DNA from 3 places in the Amycolatopsis sp. NPDC051716 genome. Region 1 is predicted to be linked to each of the others. Evidence: riboswitches for the same ligand, from Rfam matches in the RefSeq annotation. Region 1 holds a riboswitch; each other region holds the start of a gene.
The links. A riboswitch is a leader RNA that binds a small molecule or an ion and turns the genes downstream of it on or off. The one in region 1 is predicted to bind S-adenosylmethionine.
Positions count from the first base shown of each region.

Region 2: it holds a riboswitch for S-adenosylmethionine, as region 1 does, so the genes downstream of both, thrC (threonine synthase) here and AB0M30_RS42530 (ATP-binding cassette domain-containing protein) in region 1, are expected to answer to the same signal.
Region 3: it holds a riboswitch for S-adenosylmethionine, as region 1 does, so the genes downstream of both, AB0M30_RS14470 (aminotransferase class V-fold PLP-dependent enzyme) here and AB0M30_RS42530 (ATP-binding cassette domain-containing protein) in region 1, are expected to answer to the same signal.

Region 1 is NZ_JBFAZA010000049.1:30,523-35,420, reverse strand. Features, by position in the region: gene AB0M30_RS42540 (transglycosylase family protein) at 1-345, shown strand, start outside; gene rsmA (16S rRNA (adenine(1518)-N(6)/adenine(1519)-N(6))-dimethyltransferase RsmA) at 531-1,367, shown strand; SAM riboswitch class I at 1,497-1,587, shown strand; gene AB0M30_RS42530 (ATP-binding cassette domain-containing protein) at 1,795-2,808, shown strand; gene AB0M30_RS42525 (4-(cytidine 5'-diphospho)-2-C-methyl-D-erythritol kinase) at 2,878-3,840, shown strand; gene AB0M30_RS42520 (hypothetical protein) at 3,837-4,154, shown strand; gene AB0M30_RS42515 (ABC-F family ATP-binding cassette domain-containing protein) at 4,159-4,898, shown strand, end outside.
Region 2 is NZ_JBFAZA010000018.1:107,809-112,706, forward strand. Features, by position in the region: gene AB0M30_RS25005 (ComEC/Rec2 family competence protein) at 1-1,238, shown strand, start outside; gene thrC (threonine synthase) at 1,605-2,870, opposite strand; SAM riboswitch class I at 2,884-3,017, opposite strand; gene holA (DNA polymerase III subunit delta) at 3,165-4,145, shown strand; gene rpsT (30S ribosomal protein S20) at 4,279-4,539, opposite strand; gene AB0M30_RS25025 (DMT family transporter) at 4,897-4,898, shown strand, end outside.
Region 3 is NZ_JBFAZA010000009.1:74,920-79,817, reverse strand. Features, by position in the region: gene AB0M30_RS14480 (hypothetical protein) at 1-90, opposite strand, end outside; gene AB0M30_RS14475 (hypothetical protein) at 95-697, opposite strand; gene AB0M30_RS14470 (aminotransferase class V-fold PLP-dependent enzyme) at 714-2,057, opposite strand; SAM riboswitch class IV at 2,097-2,211, opposite strand; gene AB0M30_RS14465 (potassium/proton antiporter) at 2,366-3,844, opposite strand; gene AB0M30_RS14460 (helix-turn-helix domain-containing protein) at 3,942-4,634, opposite strand; gene AB0M30_RS14455 (penicillin-binding transpeptidase domain-containing protein) at 4,810-4,898, opposite strand, start outside.

The sequences.
Region 1 (4,898 bases):
GAGGTCTCTCGCGAGAGCGTCTCCGAGAAGGTCATCACCCAGCCGAAGCCGAAGATCATCCACGTCGGCACCAAGCAGGCCCCGACCCCGGAGATCGGCGACGGTTCCGCGTGGGACCGCATCGCGCAGTGCGAGTCGGGTGGCAACTGGGCCATCAACACCGGCAACGGCTACTACGGCGGCCTCCAGTTCGACAAGCGCACGTGGGACGCCTACGGCGGCGACGAGTACGCCGCGCTGCCGAACCAGGCCTCGCGTGAGCAGCAGATCGCGGTCGCGGAGAAGGTCAAGGCCGGCCGCGGCGGCAGCTACAGCGCCTGGCCCGTCTGCGGCAAGAAGGCCTGACGCTCCACTTCCCGGAACGGCCCTCGTCCACCTCGGACGGGGGCCGTTCCGCGTGTCGTCCCGCCAATCACGCGTGTCGTCCCCTCAATCACGGGTGATGACCCTCCAATCACGCGAGCCGACCCTCCGGGTACATCAACCGACCGTCCGGGTACGTGCTCCGGCCCTCTGGGTAGGCTCGTCCGGTGGTTGAACTGCTGGGACCTGCCGAGATCCGCGGGCTGGCGGCCGAACTCGACGTGCGGCCGACGAAGAAGCTCGGGCAGAACTTCGTGCACGATCCCAACACCGTCCGCCGGATCGTCGAGCTGGCGGCCATCGCCCCCGGCGACGTCGTCCTCGAGGTCGGGCCCGGGCTCGGGTCGCTGACCCTCGGGCTGCTCGCCACCGGCGCCCACGTCGTCGCCGTCGAGATCGATCCCAAGCTCGCCGAGCGGCTGCCCAAGACTGTCGCCGAGCGGGGGCCCGACGCGGCCGGACGGCTCACCGTCATCGGTGCTGACGCCATGCGCATCACCCGCGAGCAGCTGCCCGCGCCGACCGCCCTGGTCGCCAACCTGCCCTACAACGTCGCCGTGCCGGTTGTGCTGCACCTGCTGGCCGAGGTGCCCTCGCTCCGGAAGGGCCTCGTCATGGTGCAGACCGAGGTCGCCGACCGGATGGCCGCCGGCCCCGGCAGCCGGATCTACGGCGTGCCCAGCGTCAAGCTCGCCTGGTACGGGACCGCGCGCAAGGTCGCCGCCGTGCCGCGCTCGGTGTTCTGGCCCGTGCCGAACGTCGATTCCGCGCTCGTCGCCTTCGAGCGCGGCGACACGACGGCGTCCGAAGACCGGGACCTGCTCTTCGGCCTGGTGGACGCCGCCTTCTCACAACGCAGGAAGACGCTGCGGGCCGCGCTCGCGGGCTGGGCGGGTTCGGCCGAACGCGCCGGCGAGCTGCTGACGGCCGCCGGGATCGACCCCCGGACCCGCGGCGAGCAGCTGGGCGTGCACGACTTCGCCCGGATCGCCGCCGCGCGTTAGCCGTTCCACAGTGGAAGCGGCGTGAAAATACGCCCTCGCCGCCCTTGATCCCGCGATTCGGACACCTCCACTCGTGTGATCTGGGCCAACAGGCTTGCGTTCGCTCCTCGGGATCGGTTTTACTCAGTACGTCCATCCCGAGCGACTGAGAGACCTGGCTCGCCGAAGTCGCAGCAACCACCCTCCACAGGGCAGGTGCTACCGCCAGGACCGATGGAGGCCGTTTTCGATGAAGAGGGTAGCTCGCCCCCTGCTCCTGACCAGGCGTCGCGTAGTCGACGAAGGCCGCCGCTCCGTGACCGCATGTCGACGCTCCAACTGAGCTTGTCGTAGCCGGTCCACCTCTTCTTCACGCACCGTCCTAACAGGACGGAACTTGCCTGCGGCCGGGTGCCGCCATGCGTGCACCCCGTTTTCTGGAGCCTTCGTGATCACCGTCGAAAATCTGTCCAAAACCTTTGCCACCAACGGAAACTCCGTCGTCGCGCTCCGGGACGTGAGCGTCGACGTCCAGGCCGGCTCGCTCTTCGGCGTGGTCGGTCCCGCCGGGTCCGGCAAGTCCGTCCTCGCCCGCTGCATCGCGCTGCAGGAGCGCCCCGACCGCGGCGTCGTCCGCCTCGACGGCCTCAACACCGGCACCCTCGACGGCCGCCGCCTCCGCGAGATCCGCCGTCAGCTCGGTGTCGTTTCGACGAAACCGGAGCTGATCGCCGAGCGCACCATCGCCGGCAACATCGCCTCCCCGCTCGAGCAGCTCGGCGTCGACGGCCCGCAGCGCCGCAGCCGGGTCGGCTCGCTGCTCGACCTCGTCGGCCTGACCCCGCGCGCCGCGCAGCGCCCGGGCGAACTGTCCGCCGGTCAGCTCCGCCGCGTCGCGGTCGCGAAGGCCCTGGCGGCGGCGCCCGCCGTGCTGCTCGCCGACGACCCGACCGCCGGTGTCGACCCGGAGGAGGCCGGTGCGGTGCTCGCCGTTCTCGACCGGGCGCGTTCCGAGCTGGGCGTCACCGTCGTCGTCACGACGCCGGACGCGGGCGTGGTCCGCCGGGTCTGCGACGACGTCGCGGTGCTGGAGGACGGCACGGTCGTCGAGCGCGGCACGGTCCTCGACCTGATCTCGGACCCGGCCAGCCGCACCGCGCAGGCGCTGCTGCCGGCCATCGAGACCGTCCGCGCGCAGGCGGCGCGCTACGACCGCTCGGCCGACGTCGTGCTGGTCGGGTTCGCCTCGGTCGGCGCGCTGCTGCCGGAGGCCGCGGGCCGCTTCGACGTCGAGTTCGCCACCATCGGCGGCGGCCTGACCCGCATCGGCGACACCCCGGTCGGCCGCTTCCGCCTCGGCGTCCGCGGCGAACGGGCCGACGCGGCACTGGCGTGGGTCGCCGAGCGCGGCGGCCACGTGACCTACACCGCTCGCGGCCCGCAGGGTGTCGCGGCGGCTTGATCCGGCCACGAGAACGCCCCGATGCGCACGTCGCATCGGGGCGTTTTCGCGGGCACGTAGGCTGGTCGGGTGCTCGCCGTAGTTCCGCCCCCAGTCACCGTCCGGGTCCCGGCCAAGGTGAACCTGCACCTGTCGGTCGACGACCTGCGCGAAGACGGTTACCACGAGCTGGTGACCGTGTTCCAGGCGCTGTCGCTGACCGACGAGGTGACCGTCGCGGTCACCGAAGAGCCCGGCATCGAGGTCTACGGCGAGGGGGAAGGCTCGGTCCCGACCGGTCCCGAGAACCTGGCCTGGCGGGCCGTCGAAGCGCTGGCCGGGCACGTCGGCCGCACCGGGGAACCGAAGATCCGGGTGGTGCTGCGCAAGGGCATCCCGGTCGCCGGCGGGATGGCGGGCGGCAGCGCCGACGCGGCGGCGACGCTCGTCGGGCTGGCGAGCCTCTGGAACCTCGACGTCACCCGCGACGAGCTGGCCGAAATCGCCGCCGGGCTGGGCAGCGACGTCCCGTTCGCGCTCTACGGCGGTACCGCGCTGGGTACCGGCCGCGGTGAGCAGCTGGTCCCGGTGCTGTCGCGGCACACGTTCCACTGGGTGCTGGCCTTCGACGCCGAAGGGCTGTCGACGCCGAAGGTGTTCGGCGAACTGGACCGCCTGCGCGCGGCGGGCAACCCGCCCCGGATCGGCTCGCACACGCCGGTCGTGGAGGCGCTGGCCTCCGGCGACCCGCGCCAGCTGGCTCTCCTGCTGGGCAACGACCTGCAGGCGGCGGCGGTCTCGCTGCGGCCCGGCCTGCGCCGCACGCTCCGGGCGGGGGTCAACGCGGGCGCGCTGGCGGGCACGGTGTCCGGCTCCGGTCCGACGTGCGCGTTCCTCTGCGAAGACGCGCAGTCGGCGGTGGAGGTCGCGGCCGAGCTGTCGGGCGCGGGGGTGTGCCGGACGGTCCGCGTGGCCCACGGCCCGGTCCCCGGCGCCCGCGTGGTCGGCGGCGACGACGCGCCACGCCCGGCGCCGCCGCGGGTGCACGCGTGAAGCACGCCGAGTTCGCGTTCCCCGGCCCGCTGCGCGACAAGCTGGTCGCGGGGATTCCTGCCGGGGAAAAGCTTTCGGCCTCCGCGTGGCCGGCCCGGCGCAGCGGCGAAGCCGGCATCGGAATACGGCTCGGTCGGTGTCGCGTTGTGAGCAGAGCCGCCGAGTCGCAGTGTCGTTCGGGAAGCGGAGTGGGCTCGGCCCGCGCACGCCGGCTTGCCGAACCGTTGCCCGCGTTGAAATATCGCCATTTCGCCGAGACCGCCGAGTCCCGGTTCGTCATCGTGCCGGCACCTCCCAACGAAAGGATCGGCTGAACGGATGGCCAACCTGGTCAATCTCGAGTCGGTGAGCAAGTCCTACGGGGTTAAGCCACTGCTGGACGGCGTCTCCCTCGGCGTCGCGGCCGGGCAGCGCATCGGCGTCGTCGGCCTCAACGGCGGCGGCAAGACCACCCTGCTGGATGTCCTTTCCGGACTCGCCGAGCCCGATTCCGGGCGGGTGAGCCATGTCGGCGGCCTGCGGATGGCCGTCGTCACCCAGCGGACGGAGCTGCCGGACGGCAGCAGCGTCGGCGAGGTCGTGCTCGAACGCTACGGTGCCGAGCACGAATGGGCGGCCGACGCGCGCGTTCGGTCCATTGTGGACGGCTTGGGCATCACCGCGATCGGGCTCGACACGCCGACCGCGAACCTCTCCGGTGGCGAGCGGCGCCGGGTTTCGCTGGCGGCCGCGCTGACCGGTGAGCTCGACCTCGTCGTGCTCGACGAACCGACCAACCACTTGGACGTCGAAGGTGTCCAGTGGCTCGCCGACCACCTGCTCACGCGGCGGATCGCGGTCGTGGTCGTCACGCACGACCGGTGGTTCCTCGACACCGTCGCCACCCTGACGTGGGAGGTCGCGAACGGCCGCGTCGAGCAGTACGAAGGCGGCTACGCCGACTGGATCTTCGCGCGCGCCGAGCGCGCCCGGCTGGCCGCGACGGCCGAGGAGAAGCGGCAGAACCTGGCCCGCAAGGAGCTGGCGTGGCTGCGCCGCGGCCCGCAGGCCCGCTCGTC
Region 2 (4,898 bases), on a different contig from region 1:
CGCCGGGTTTCGCCGAAGGGCTGGCGATCCCGCTGGCGGCGTTCCTGGTGACGGCGCCGGTGCTCGCGGGCATGGCGGGTTCGGTGAGCCTGGTTTCGGTGCTGACCAACGTCCTCGCCGCGCCCGTGGTGGCCCCGGCGACGGTGCTCGGCGTGCTGGCGACGGTCACCGGCCCGTGGTGGCCGGGCGCCGGGAAGGTCCTGGTGCACTTGGCCGACCCGGAGGCTCGGTGGCTGATCACCGTCGCCCGGCACGGTGCGCGGGCGCCGGACGCGGTCATCGCCTGGCCCGGTGGCTGGGTGGGTGGTCTCCTGGCCGCTGCCGTCCTCGTGGTGCTGGTGCTCGCGCTCCGGCACCGGCGGGTGCGGGTGCTGATGGCGGTGCTCGTCGCCGGCGCGCTGCTGGTGTTCGTGCCGGTCCGGGTGGTGGCGCCGGCGTGGCCGCCGCGGAACTGGGCGATGGTCGAATGCGATGTCGGCCAAGGTGACGCCGTCGTGTTGGCGACCGCCGAACCGGGACGGGCGGTCGTCGTGGACGCCGGACCCGAACCTGGGCCGGTCGACGAGTGCCTGCACCGGCTGGCGGTCGACCGGATCCCGCTGCTGGTGCTGAGCCACCTGCACGCCGACCACATCGGCGGCCTCGCTTCGGTCTTCGAGGGCCGTGCGGTCGGCGCGATCGCCGTCGGGCCGGGGCGGTCGCCGGGGTGGGCGTGGCGGCAGGTGGCCGCCGAGGCCACCCGGCGGGCGGTGCCGCTGGTGGAGCTGACCCCGGGCGAGCGGCTGGACTGGCCGGGCCTGGCGCTCGACGTCCTGGGGCCGCGCTACGTACCGGCCCGTTCGGACGCGCCACCGGACGGCACGACGATCAACAACAGCTCGGTGGTGCTCCGAGCGGAGACGACGGCGGGCCGGGTCCTGCTGACCGGCGACGTCGAACTGGCCGCGCAAGCGGACCTGCTGGCCGACATCGGAGATCTGAAGGCGGACGTCTTGAAGGTGCCGCACCACGGAAGCCGCTACTCGCTGCCCTCGTTCCTCGCGGCGGTGGCCCCACGGGTGGCCTTGGTCAGCGTGGGCGCGGGAAACACGTACGGGCACCCCAGCAAGTCCACAATGGACACCCTCACGGCCCTTGGTGCACGAGTGACCCGCACGGACGTGGACGGCGACACGGCAGTCGTCGCCGGAACGGCGATAGCCCGCCGCGGCGAGCCCCGCGGCCCGCCGCGGCGGTGATGGCCGGGGCGGGGAAGGCGCCGCGGTCCGGTGACTCTCGCTGGGGAAGGCGCCGCGGGCCGGTGACTCTCGCCGGGGAAGGCGCCGCGGGCCGGTGTCTCTCGCCGGGAAGGTGCCGTGGGCCGGTGACTTTTGCCAAGGAAAGGTGCCGTAGTGGGCCCGGCGACTCGCGTCGGGGAGGCGACACGTGTTCGAGCGCCTGGGCGGACAAGGTGCGCCGCCGGGGCCGGTGAGCTTGAGCCCGGGAGAGGCGACACGTGGCCGTGCCTCTCCACCGAGCGCCGGGTCGGGCAGAGCGCCGGGTCGGGCAGAGCGCCGGGGCGGGCCGAGTGCCGGGGCGGGCCGAGTGCCCGCCCCGGCCGGAGCTCAGTAGCCGAGGGCCTTGTTCACGGCCGCGGCCGAGGGCGGCAGGGTCGCCTTGGGACCCACGTGGTTCTCGATCGCGTCGAGGGTCTTGAGGCCGTCGCCGGTGATGAGGAGCACCGTCTCGGCGTCCGGGTCCAGCTTGCCCGTCTCGACCAGCTTCTTCGCCGTGGCGACGGTGACCCCGCCGGCCGTCTCGGTGAAGATGCCTTCGGTGCGGGCCAGCAGGCGGATGCCCTCGACGACCTCTTCGTCGGAGACGTCCTCGATCGCGCCGCCGGTGCGGTTGACGATGTCGAGCACGTACGGGCCGTCGGCGGGGTTGCCGATCGCCAGCGAGCGGGCGATCGTGTCCGGCTTCACCGGCTGGACCACGTCGTGGCCCTCGCGGAACGCCGTCGACACCGGCGAGCAGCCGGTGGCCTGCGCGCCGAAGACCTTGTACGGGCTGGCGTCCACGAGGCCGAGCTGCCCCAGCTCACGGAAACCCTTGTCCACCTTGGTCAGCTGCGAACCGGAGGCGATCGGCACGACGATCTGCGGCGGGATGCGCCAGCCGAGCTGCTCGGCGACCTCGAAGGCCAGCGTCTTCGAGCCCTCCGAGTAGTACGGCCGGACGTTCACGTTGACGAACGCCCACTTCGGGTGCTCGCCGGCGAGCTCGGTGGCGAGGCGGTTGACGTCGTCGTAGTTGCCGTCGATGGCGATGAGGTCGCCGTCGTACACCGCGGTGGTGAGGATCTTGGCGCGCTCGAGGCTCTTGGGGATCAGCACGACCGACCGCCAGCCGGCGCGGGCCGCGGCGGCGGCCGTCGCGTTGGCCAGGTTGCCGGTCGAGGGACACGCGAGCACCTCGAACCCGAACTCGCGGGCCGCGGCCAGCGCGACGGCGACGACGCGGTCCTTGAACGAGTGCGTCGGGTTGCCGGTGTCGTCCTTGACCCACACGCGCTTGAGGCCGAGCTCCTTGGCGAGGCGGTCGGCGCGGACCAGCCGCGTCGCACCCGGCTCGGTGTTCGGGATCTCTTCGACGTTGGACGGAACGGGAAGGAGTTTCTTGTAGCGCCAGATGTTCTTGGGGCCGGCCTCGATGTCTTCGCGGCGGACGCGGCCGAAGTCGTAGGCCACCTCGAGCGGCGAGAAGTCTTCAGCGGAGACGAACTCCGGAGCGAGCGGCTGCCGGTGGCCCTCTTCCTTCGACACCAGTTCGACGGCGGGTCCGAGATCCGGGGTCTTGGTGGTGGAGGTCGTGCCGAGGGTGGCGGTCATCGCGAGGTTCCTTTCCTCATCTGCCCCGCCGAAGCGGGCCGGAATTGGCACCGTGGTCGTCAGCTATCCCGCGATCGCGGGATGACAGGCTGTACGCCGGTTGCCGGGGCTTCGTCGGGCCGTTCCCTCTGCCCCTCTGGATGAGCGGTATTCAATTGTCGGTGCGCGCACGCCGGATCCTCCGGGGCGGGCTGCCTCGGTTACACCGTACGACATCGCGCTCGGGCCGTGCCACGGTGGCCGCTCGACATCACCGGAGCGGGCGCATCGGAGCGCAAGTGAGAGGATTCCCGGGTGACCGCGCAAGCCACCGCCCCGGCCCCGCTGCACCTGGTGCTGGGCGAGGAAGAACTGCTGATCGAGCGGGCCGTCCGCGAGACGCTCGCCGCCGCGCGCGCGATGGACGCGACCGCCGAGCTGACCCGGGTCCGGGTGTCCGATCTCACAGCCCCCGAGCTGGCCGAACTGGTCAGCCCGTCGCTGTTCAGCGAAGGCCGGGTGATCGTCCTGGAGTCGGCGCAGGACATCTCCCAGGAGCTGGCCGATGCCGTCGCGGCCTACCTGAAGGACCCGGCCGACGGGGTCGTGCTCGTCGTCGTGCACACCGGCGGCGGCCGCAGCAAGGCGGGCAAAGCGCTCCCGGCGGCGCTGAAGAAGGCCGGCGCCGAGATCACCGAGTGCCCGAAGCTGACCAAGCCGGCCGAGCGGGAGCAGTTCGTGCGCCACGAGGTGCGCCGGGTGGGCGGCAAAATCGATCCGGCGGGGGTCGCCGCCCTGCTCGACGCCGTGGGCTCCGACCTGCGGGAACTCTCTTCGGCGGCGACGCAGCTGGTCGCGGACACGGGCGGCACCGTCGACGCCGACGCGGTCCGCCGGTACCACCGCGGCCGCGCCGACGTCACCGGCTTCGCGGTCGCGGAGAAGGCGGTCAGCGGCGATCGCGCGGCGGCGCTGGAGTCGCTGCGCTGGGCGATGCAACTGGGCGTCCCGCACGTGCTGGTCGCCGACGCGCTGGCCGACGCGGTCCGCACGATCGCCCGGGTCTCCGGCGCCGGCCGGGGCAACCCGAACCAGCTGGCGGGCGAGCTGGGCATGCCGCCGTGGAAGATCCGCAAGGCGCAGGGGCAGTCCCGGGGCTGGAACCCCGACGGCCTCGCGACGGCGATGCGCGTGGTCGCGCGGCTGAACGCCGAGGTCAAGGGCGTGGCGGCGGACCCGGGCTACGCGCTGGAGCGCGCGGTCCTCCAGGTGGCGGCGGCCAAGGGCGACCGCTGACCGCGGCTCCGGACGCGAATGACCCAGACACGACGACCTTCAAGCGCGAAGACCCGGAGGAGCGCAGGCGCGAAGTGCCCGGACATGAAGAAGGCCCCGGCCGAAGCCGGGGCCTTCCCAAAAATCAACCAGCTCAGAGCGCGTTGACGCGCTTCGCCAGCGCCGACTTCTTGTTGGCGGCCTGGTTGGCGTGGATGACGCCCTTCGAGACGGCCTTGTCCAGCTTCTGGGCGGCGTCGCGCTGCAGCTCGACGGCCTTGGCCTTCTCGCCGGCCTCGGCGGCTTCGCGGACCTTGCGGATCGCGGTCTTCACCGAGGACCGGATCGCCTGGTTGCGCTGACGCGCCTTCTCGTTCGTCGTGATGCGCTTGATCTGCGACTTGATGTTGGCCATAGGGCAACTCCTGTTTCACTCGGTGAGATTCGCCGCCGCGCTGAAGTGGCCCCGCTCGATGAGCGGGTTTCCTCCATGACGGAATGCCGCACGGGCAGCGAGCGATCACTCTAACAGCCGGGCCGCCGGCGGCCGGAGCCGGGAGTACCGTGGGCGGCGGCAGTGCCTAGGGTTCCGTCGCCGGTCCGAGCAACCCGCACCACCCGCACCACATGCACCACATGCACCTCAAAACCAGGACCGGCGGGCCTGGTCCGAGCGGCACCATCGGCGGGCCCGGACGGCCGGTCGTTCATCTGACGGGGCAAAAGCCTGGAGGACCAGCTTTTCGCGCGCGCGAAAAGCCGAAGGGGTCCCGT
Region 3 (4,898 bases), on a different contig from region 1:
GCCGCCGGGGACCACTTCGACGGCCACCATCACCAGCAACGCGAACCCCAGCGCGGCCAGCGGGAACCAGGACCGCCGTGCACACCCCATCGCGTCAGGGTATCGGGCTCGGGTTTCCCCGCAGCAGGGCGACGAAGGCGGCGGCGAGCAGGATCGACGCCGAGATCAGCACGCCCGCCATGTCCGCCGAGAGCACCACGGCGACCAGGGCGAACGCGACCGTGGTGACCAGGAGGAACAGGCTGCGCTCGTAGGCGGCGAGCAGCAGCAGGCCGAGGGTGGCCAGCAGCGGGCCGCGCAGCCCCTCGTCGAGCCGGAACTGCCAGGACCCGACCAGGTCGAGCAGCGGGACGGCGAGCAGCGCGGCGACCGTGCCGAGGACGAACCGCCCGGTGCGGACGGGCCGCCGGGCCAGCGCGTACCAGACGGCCGTGCCGGCGAGCACCACGCCGAGCGCGACCAGCCACGCGGGCCCGGCCGGCAGGCCACTTTCCACCCGGTGGAAATCGTCCAGGGGCAACCGAAACGCCTGGCTGTGCTCGGTCACGCCGGGCGGGACCGAGTACGGTCCGACGAGGAGGTTCGCGGACTCGCTTTCGGCCCGGCTGCGGCGGGCCACCAGCAGCACCGCCGCCAGACCGATCTGGGCGAACCCCAGCAACGCCAGCGGAAACCAGAAACGCGGCCCTCTCCCCATCGGCCCAGGCTAGCGCTCAGCAGAAGGGCGGCAGCTCCCGCGGGTCGCCCACCGGCGCCCAGCGGCCGTCCACCTTCGCGTACTCCCAGCGGGCTCCGCGGGCGACGATCTGTCGCAGCGCCAGCAGCACGCGGTCGACGTGTTCCGCCGTGCTGCCGAGGCCGAGGCTGACGCGGACCGCCTGCTGCCCGTCGCCGCCGGCGACGCCGATCAGCCGCTTGGCCGCGATGTGGGCGCAGAAGGCGCCGTCGCGGACACCGATGCCGTACTCGGCGGACAGCACCGCGGCGAGCCAGCCGGGGTCGAAGCCGTCGACGACGAAGCTGACCGTGCCGACCCGGTCGACCGGCGCGTCGAACAGCCGCAGTTCGGCGCAGCCGGGGATGGCCTCGAGGCCCTTGCGCAGCCGCGTGAGCAGGGCCAGCTCGTGGGTTTCGATCGCGTCCCAGTTGTCACTGAGTGTTTCGCACGCGACGCCGAGCGCGTACACGCCGACGGTGTTGGGCGAACCGGCTTCGTGGCGCTCCGGGCCGGTGTTCCAGACGACGGCGTCCTCGGTGACGAGCTTGGTCGCGCCGCCGCCGGCGAGGTACGGCCGGGCCGCGCGCAGCCAGTCGGCGCGGCCGATCAGCGCACCCGCGCCGAAGGGCGCGTACAGCTTGTGGCCGGACAGGGCGATGTAGTCGACGTCCAGTTCCTTGAGCGAGATCCGGCGGTGCGGGGCGAGCTGGGCGGCGTCGAGGGCGATGCGAGCGCCGTGTTTCCGTGCCACGGCGGAGATTTCGGCCACCGGGAGCAGTTCGCCGGTCACATTGGACGCTCCGGTGACGACGACCAGCCGCGGTCCCTGCGGGGCGTCCGCGAGTGCTTCGTCCACGGCGGACACCGCGGCGAGGCGGGTGCGCGGGGTCGGGATCCGCCGGACGTTCGGTCCTGGCCACGGCAGCAGCGCGGCGTGGTGCTCGGTGTCGAAGACGATCACCGTGGTGTGCCGCGGCAGGCTGCGGGCGAGGAGGTTGAAGGAGTCGGTGGTGTTGCGGGTGAAGACGACGGTGTCAGTCCGCCGGGCGTCGACGAAGCGGCGCAGGACGTCCCGGGTGCGCTCGTAGAGCTTGGTGGAGACCTGCGACGCGAAGCCGGCCCCGCGGTGGACGCTGGCGTACCAGGGCAGGAACTCGTCGACGGCGCCGCGGACGGCCTCGAGGCACGGGGCGCTCGCGGCGTGGTCGAGGTTGGCGTAGCCGATGTCCCCGCCGGTCACCAGCGGCACCCGCAGCGACGCCCCCGCGACGGCGGGGATGGCGCGGGTTGCGGGGCTTGCGGGGGTTTCGAGCGGGGTGCGGTCGATGGCGAGAGTCATCGGGGTGCCTCCTCGGCGATCCGGGGGACCCCGGCGAGGGGCCCGCGCTTGCCCGTCGCACGGCGCGACCGGCCCGGTCTTCACCCGGGGCACCCCACCGCGGTAGGAGGGTTGCCGGCCAGCAAGCCGGGGCTTCGCGCTGGCACTCATGACCTGAGCCAGAAGGTAACCGAGAACGCGGCCGGTGGCCAACCCCCGCCTCACATTCTGAGACGCCGCTCACAGAGAGTGATCCCTCCAAGTGCCCCAATGTGGCCTTCGGTGCGTTGAACGCAACCAAGGCCACATTGGGGCGGAAGAGGTCCCCGTCAGCGGCCGGATTCGCCCTTCCAGCGAGCCAGGCGCCCGGCGCGGTCGACGGCGCGCAGCCGGCGTTCGGCGTCGTCGCGGACGGCGCTCGTGGTGACGACCAGCAACTGGTCGTTCTCCTGCAGCCGGCTGGTCTTCTGCGGTGTGAAGCCCGCGCCGTCGCGGACGACCAGGCTGATCGTCGCCCCGATCGGCAGCCGCAGCTCGGACAGGTACACGCCGTGCAGCTTCGATCCCGGCTGGATCCGGACCTGCAGCAGTTCGGCACCCAGCTCGTCCAGCGGCGCGGAGTCGACCTCGACCTCGTGCGGCTCGGACTTCTTGGCCAGCCCGAGCCGGCGCGCGAGCGGGCCGAGCGTCGCCCCCTGCACCAGCGTCAGCACGATGACCAGCACGAACACCGCGTCGACCAGCCGCTGCGCGCCCGGCAGACCCTGCGACAGCGGGATCATGGCGAGCACGATCGGCACGGCGCCGCGCAGCCCGGCCCACGACAGGAACGCCTGTTCCCGCCACGGCAGCCGGAACGGCAGCATCGCCAGGACGACCGAGACCGGCCGCGCCAGCAGCAGCACGACCGCGCCCGCGACCAGGCCCGGCACGATCGCGTCGAGCAGCCGGCCCGGCGACGCGAACAGCCCGAGCAGCACGAACAGCCCGATTTGCGCCAGCCAGCCCAGGCCCTCGGCGAACGACAGCGTGTCCGATCGGTGCGGCAGCCGCGAATTGCCGAGCACCAGCGCGGCGACGTAGGTGGCGAGCAGCCCGGACGCGTGCAGCAGCTGCCCGGACGAGTACGCGACGACGCACACCGCGACCGTGGCGAGCGGGTAGAGGCCCGTCGCCGGCAGCGCGGCCCGGCGCAGCGCGTGGCCGCCGAGCCAGCCGAAGGCCAGCCCGATGGCCAGGCCCGCCGCCAGCTCGTAGACCGCCAGCAGCGGCAGCGTCCAGTCCACAGTGGTGCCTTCGGCCAGCACCACGACGGCGATGTAGGCCGGCGCGTCGTTGATGCCCGACTCGAGTTCGAGCGCGCCGGTGAGCCGTTTGCCGATCCCCGCCGTGCGCAGCACCGAAAACACCGCGGCCGCGTCGGTCGAGGCGAGCACCGCGCCCCACAGCAGCGCCAGCCGCCAGTCCAGGCCCAGCAGCCAGTGCAGCGCCGCGCCGGTGACCGCGATGCTCACCACCACGGACACTGTGGACAGTGCGATTCCGCGGCCCAGCGCGGGTTTCACCGCCGACCACCGGGTGGTCAGCCCGCCTTCGGCGAGGATCATGACGAGCGCGGCGAGGCCGAGCGACTGGGTGAGCCCGGGGTTGTCGAACCGGATGCCGAAGCCGGCTTCGCCCAGCACGACGCCGATCCCCAGGTACAGCAGCAGCGAGGGCAGGCCGAGCCGGATCGACACGCGCACGGCCAGCACGGAGGCGAGCAGCACGACACCGCCGACGCCGAGCAGCACGGGAAGCTGGTCCATGCCCGCCTCCTCCCGAGTGCCGTGGGGCCCTCAGAATAGTGAAGCGCGGGGGTTAACTCGTTCGTGTACCGCTGCCCGGCGCCGGGCACCCGGTGTGTTAAGGCGCCGCGACACCACCGAGCGCGTCGAGATCGACACCGAGAGCGGCGAACGGCTCCCCCGCCGCGGGCAGCACCTTGACCGCGCGGTGGCCGTCCCTGGCCACCCAGCCGGCGTCGACCGCCCGGTCGAGCAACGCCGCGGGCAGGGCACCGGCGAGGTGGTCGCGGCGCTCCGTCCAATCCAGACAGTCACGCAGCAGCGGCCGCCGGCCGGCGGCGACCGGCACGCCGAGGTTCGCCAGCACCGTCCGCCCGCGCGGGGTCAGCGCCAGGCCGTCGGCGGTGTCGACCAGGCCGGTGGCGAGCATGCCTTCGCGGAGGGCCACGCCGAGCTCGCCGGCGAGGTGGTCGTAGCAGGTCCGCGCGAACCCGAGCCGCCGTGCGCGCAGCGAGGACTTCAGGCCGGTTGCGGGCCGGTGTTCGGCGTGCTGGGCCAGGTGCTCGATCAGCTCGGCCACCCGCGGGTCGGCGATCCGGACGTAACTGGCCCGCCCCTGCTTGACCCGGACGACGAAGTCGGCACCGGCCAGCCGGGTGACGTGCTCACTGGCCGTCGAGAGGGCGATCCCGGCCGCCTTCGCGAGCTCGCCGACGGTCCAGGCCCGCCCGTCCAGCAGCACGAGGCACATGGTGGCCCGGCTCGGGTCGGCGAGCACCGCGGCCACCTCGGCCAGCGCGATCGTCTCCATGCCCCCACGCTACGGCCCCGACCCGTCGGCCACGGCCGAACCATCGCCCCCCACCGGACGACACGCGTACCTGGACGGTCGGCTCGCGTACCTGGACGGTCGGCTCACCGGCCGACCCTGTAGGTACGCGAGCCGACCCTGTAGGTACGTGAGCCGACCCTCTGGGTATGCGGGGTCAGAGGGGTTTGAGGAACTTGGCGGCGACCTGGACGGCCGGGCCCGAGTCGTTCGAGTTCTCGAGGACCACCGCGAAGGCGATGGTGC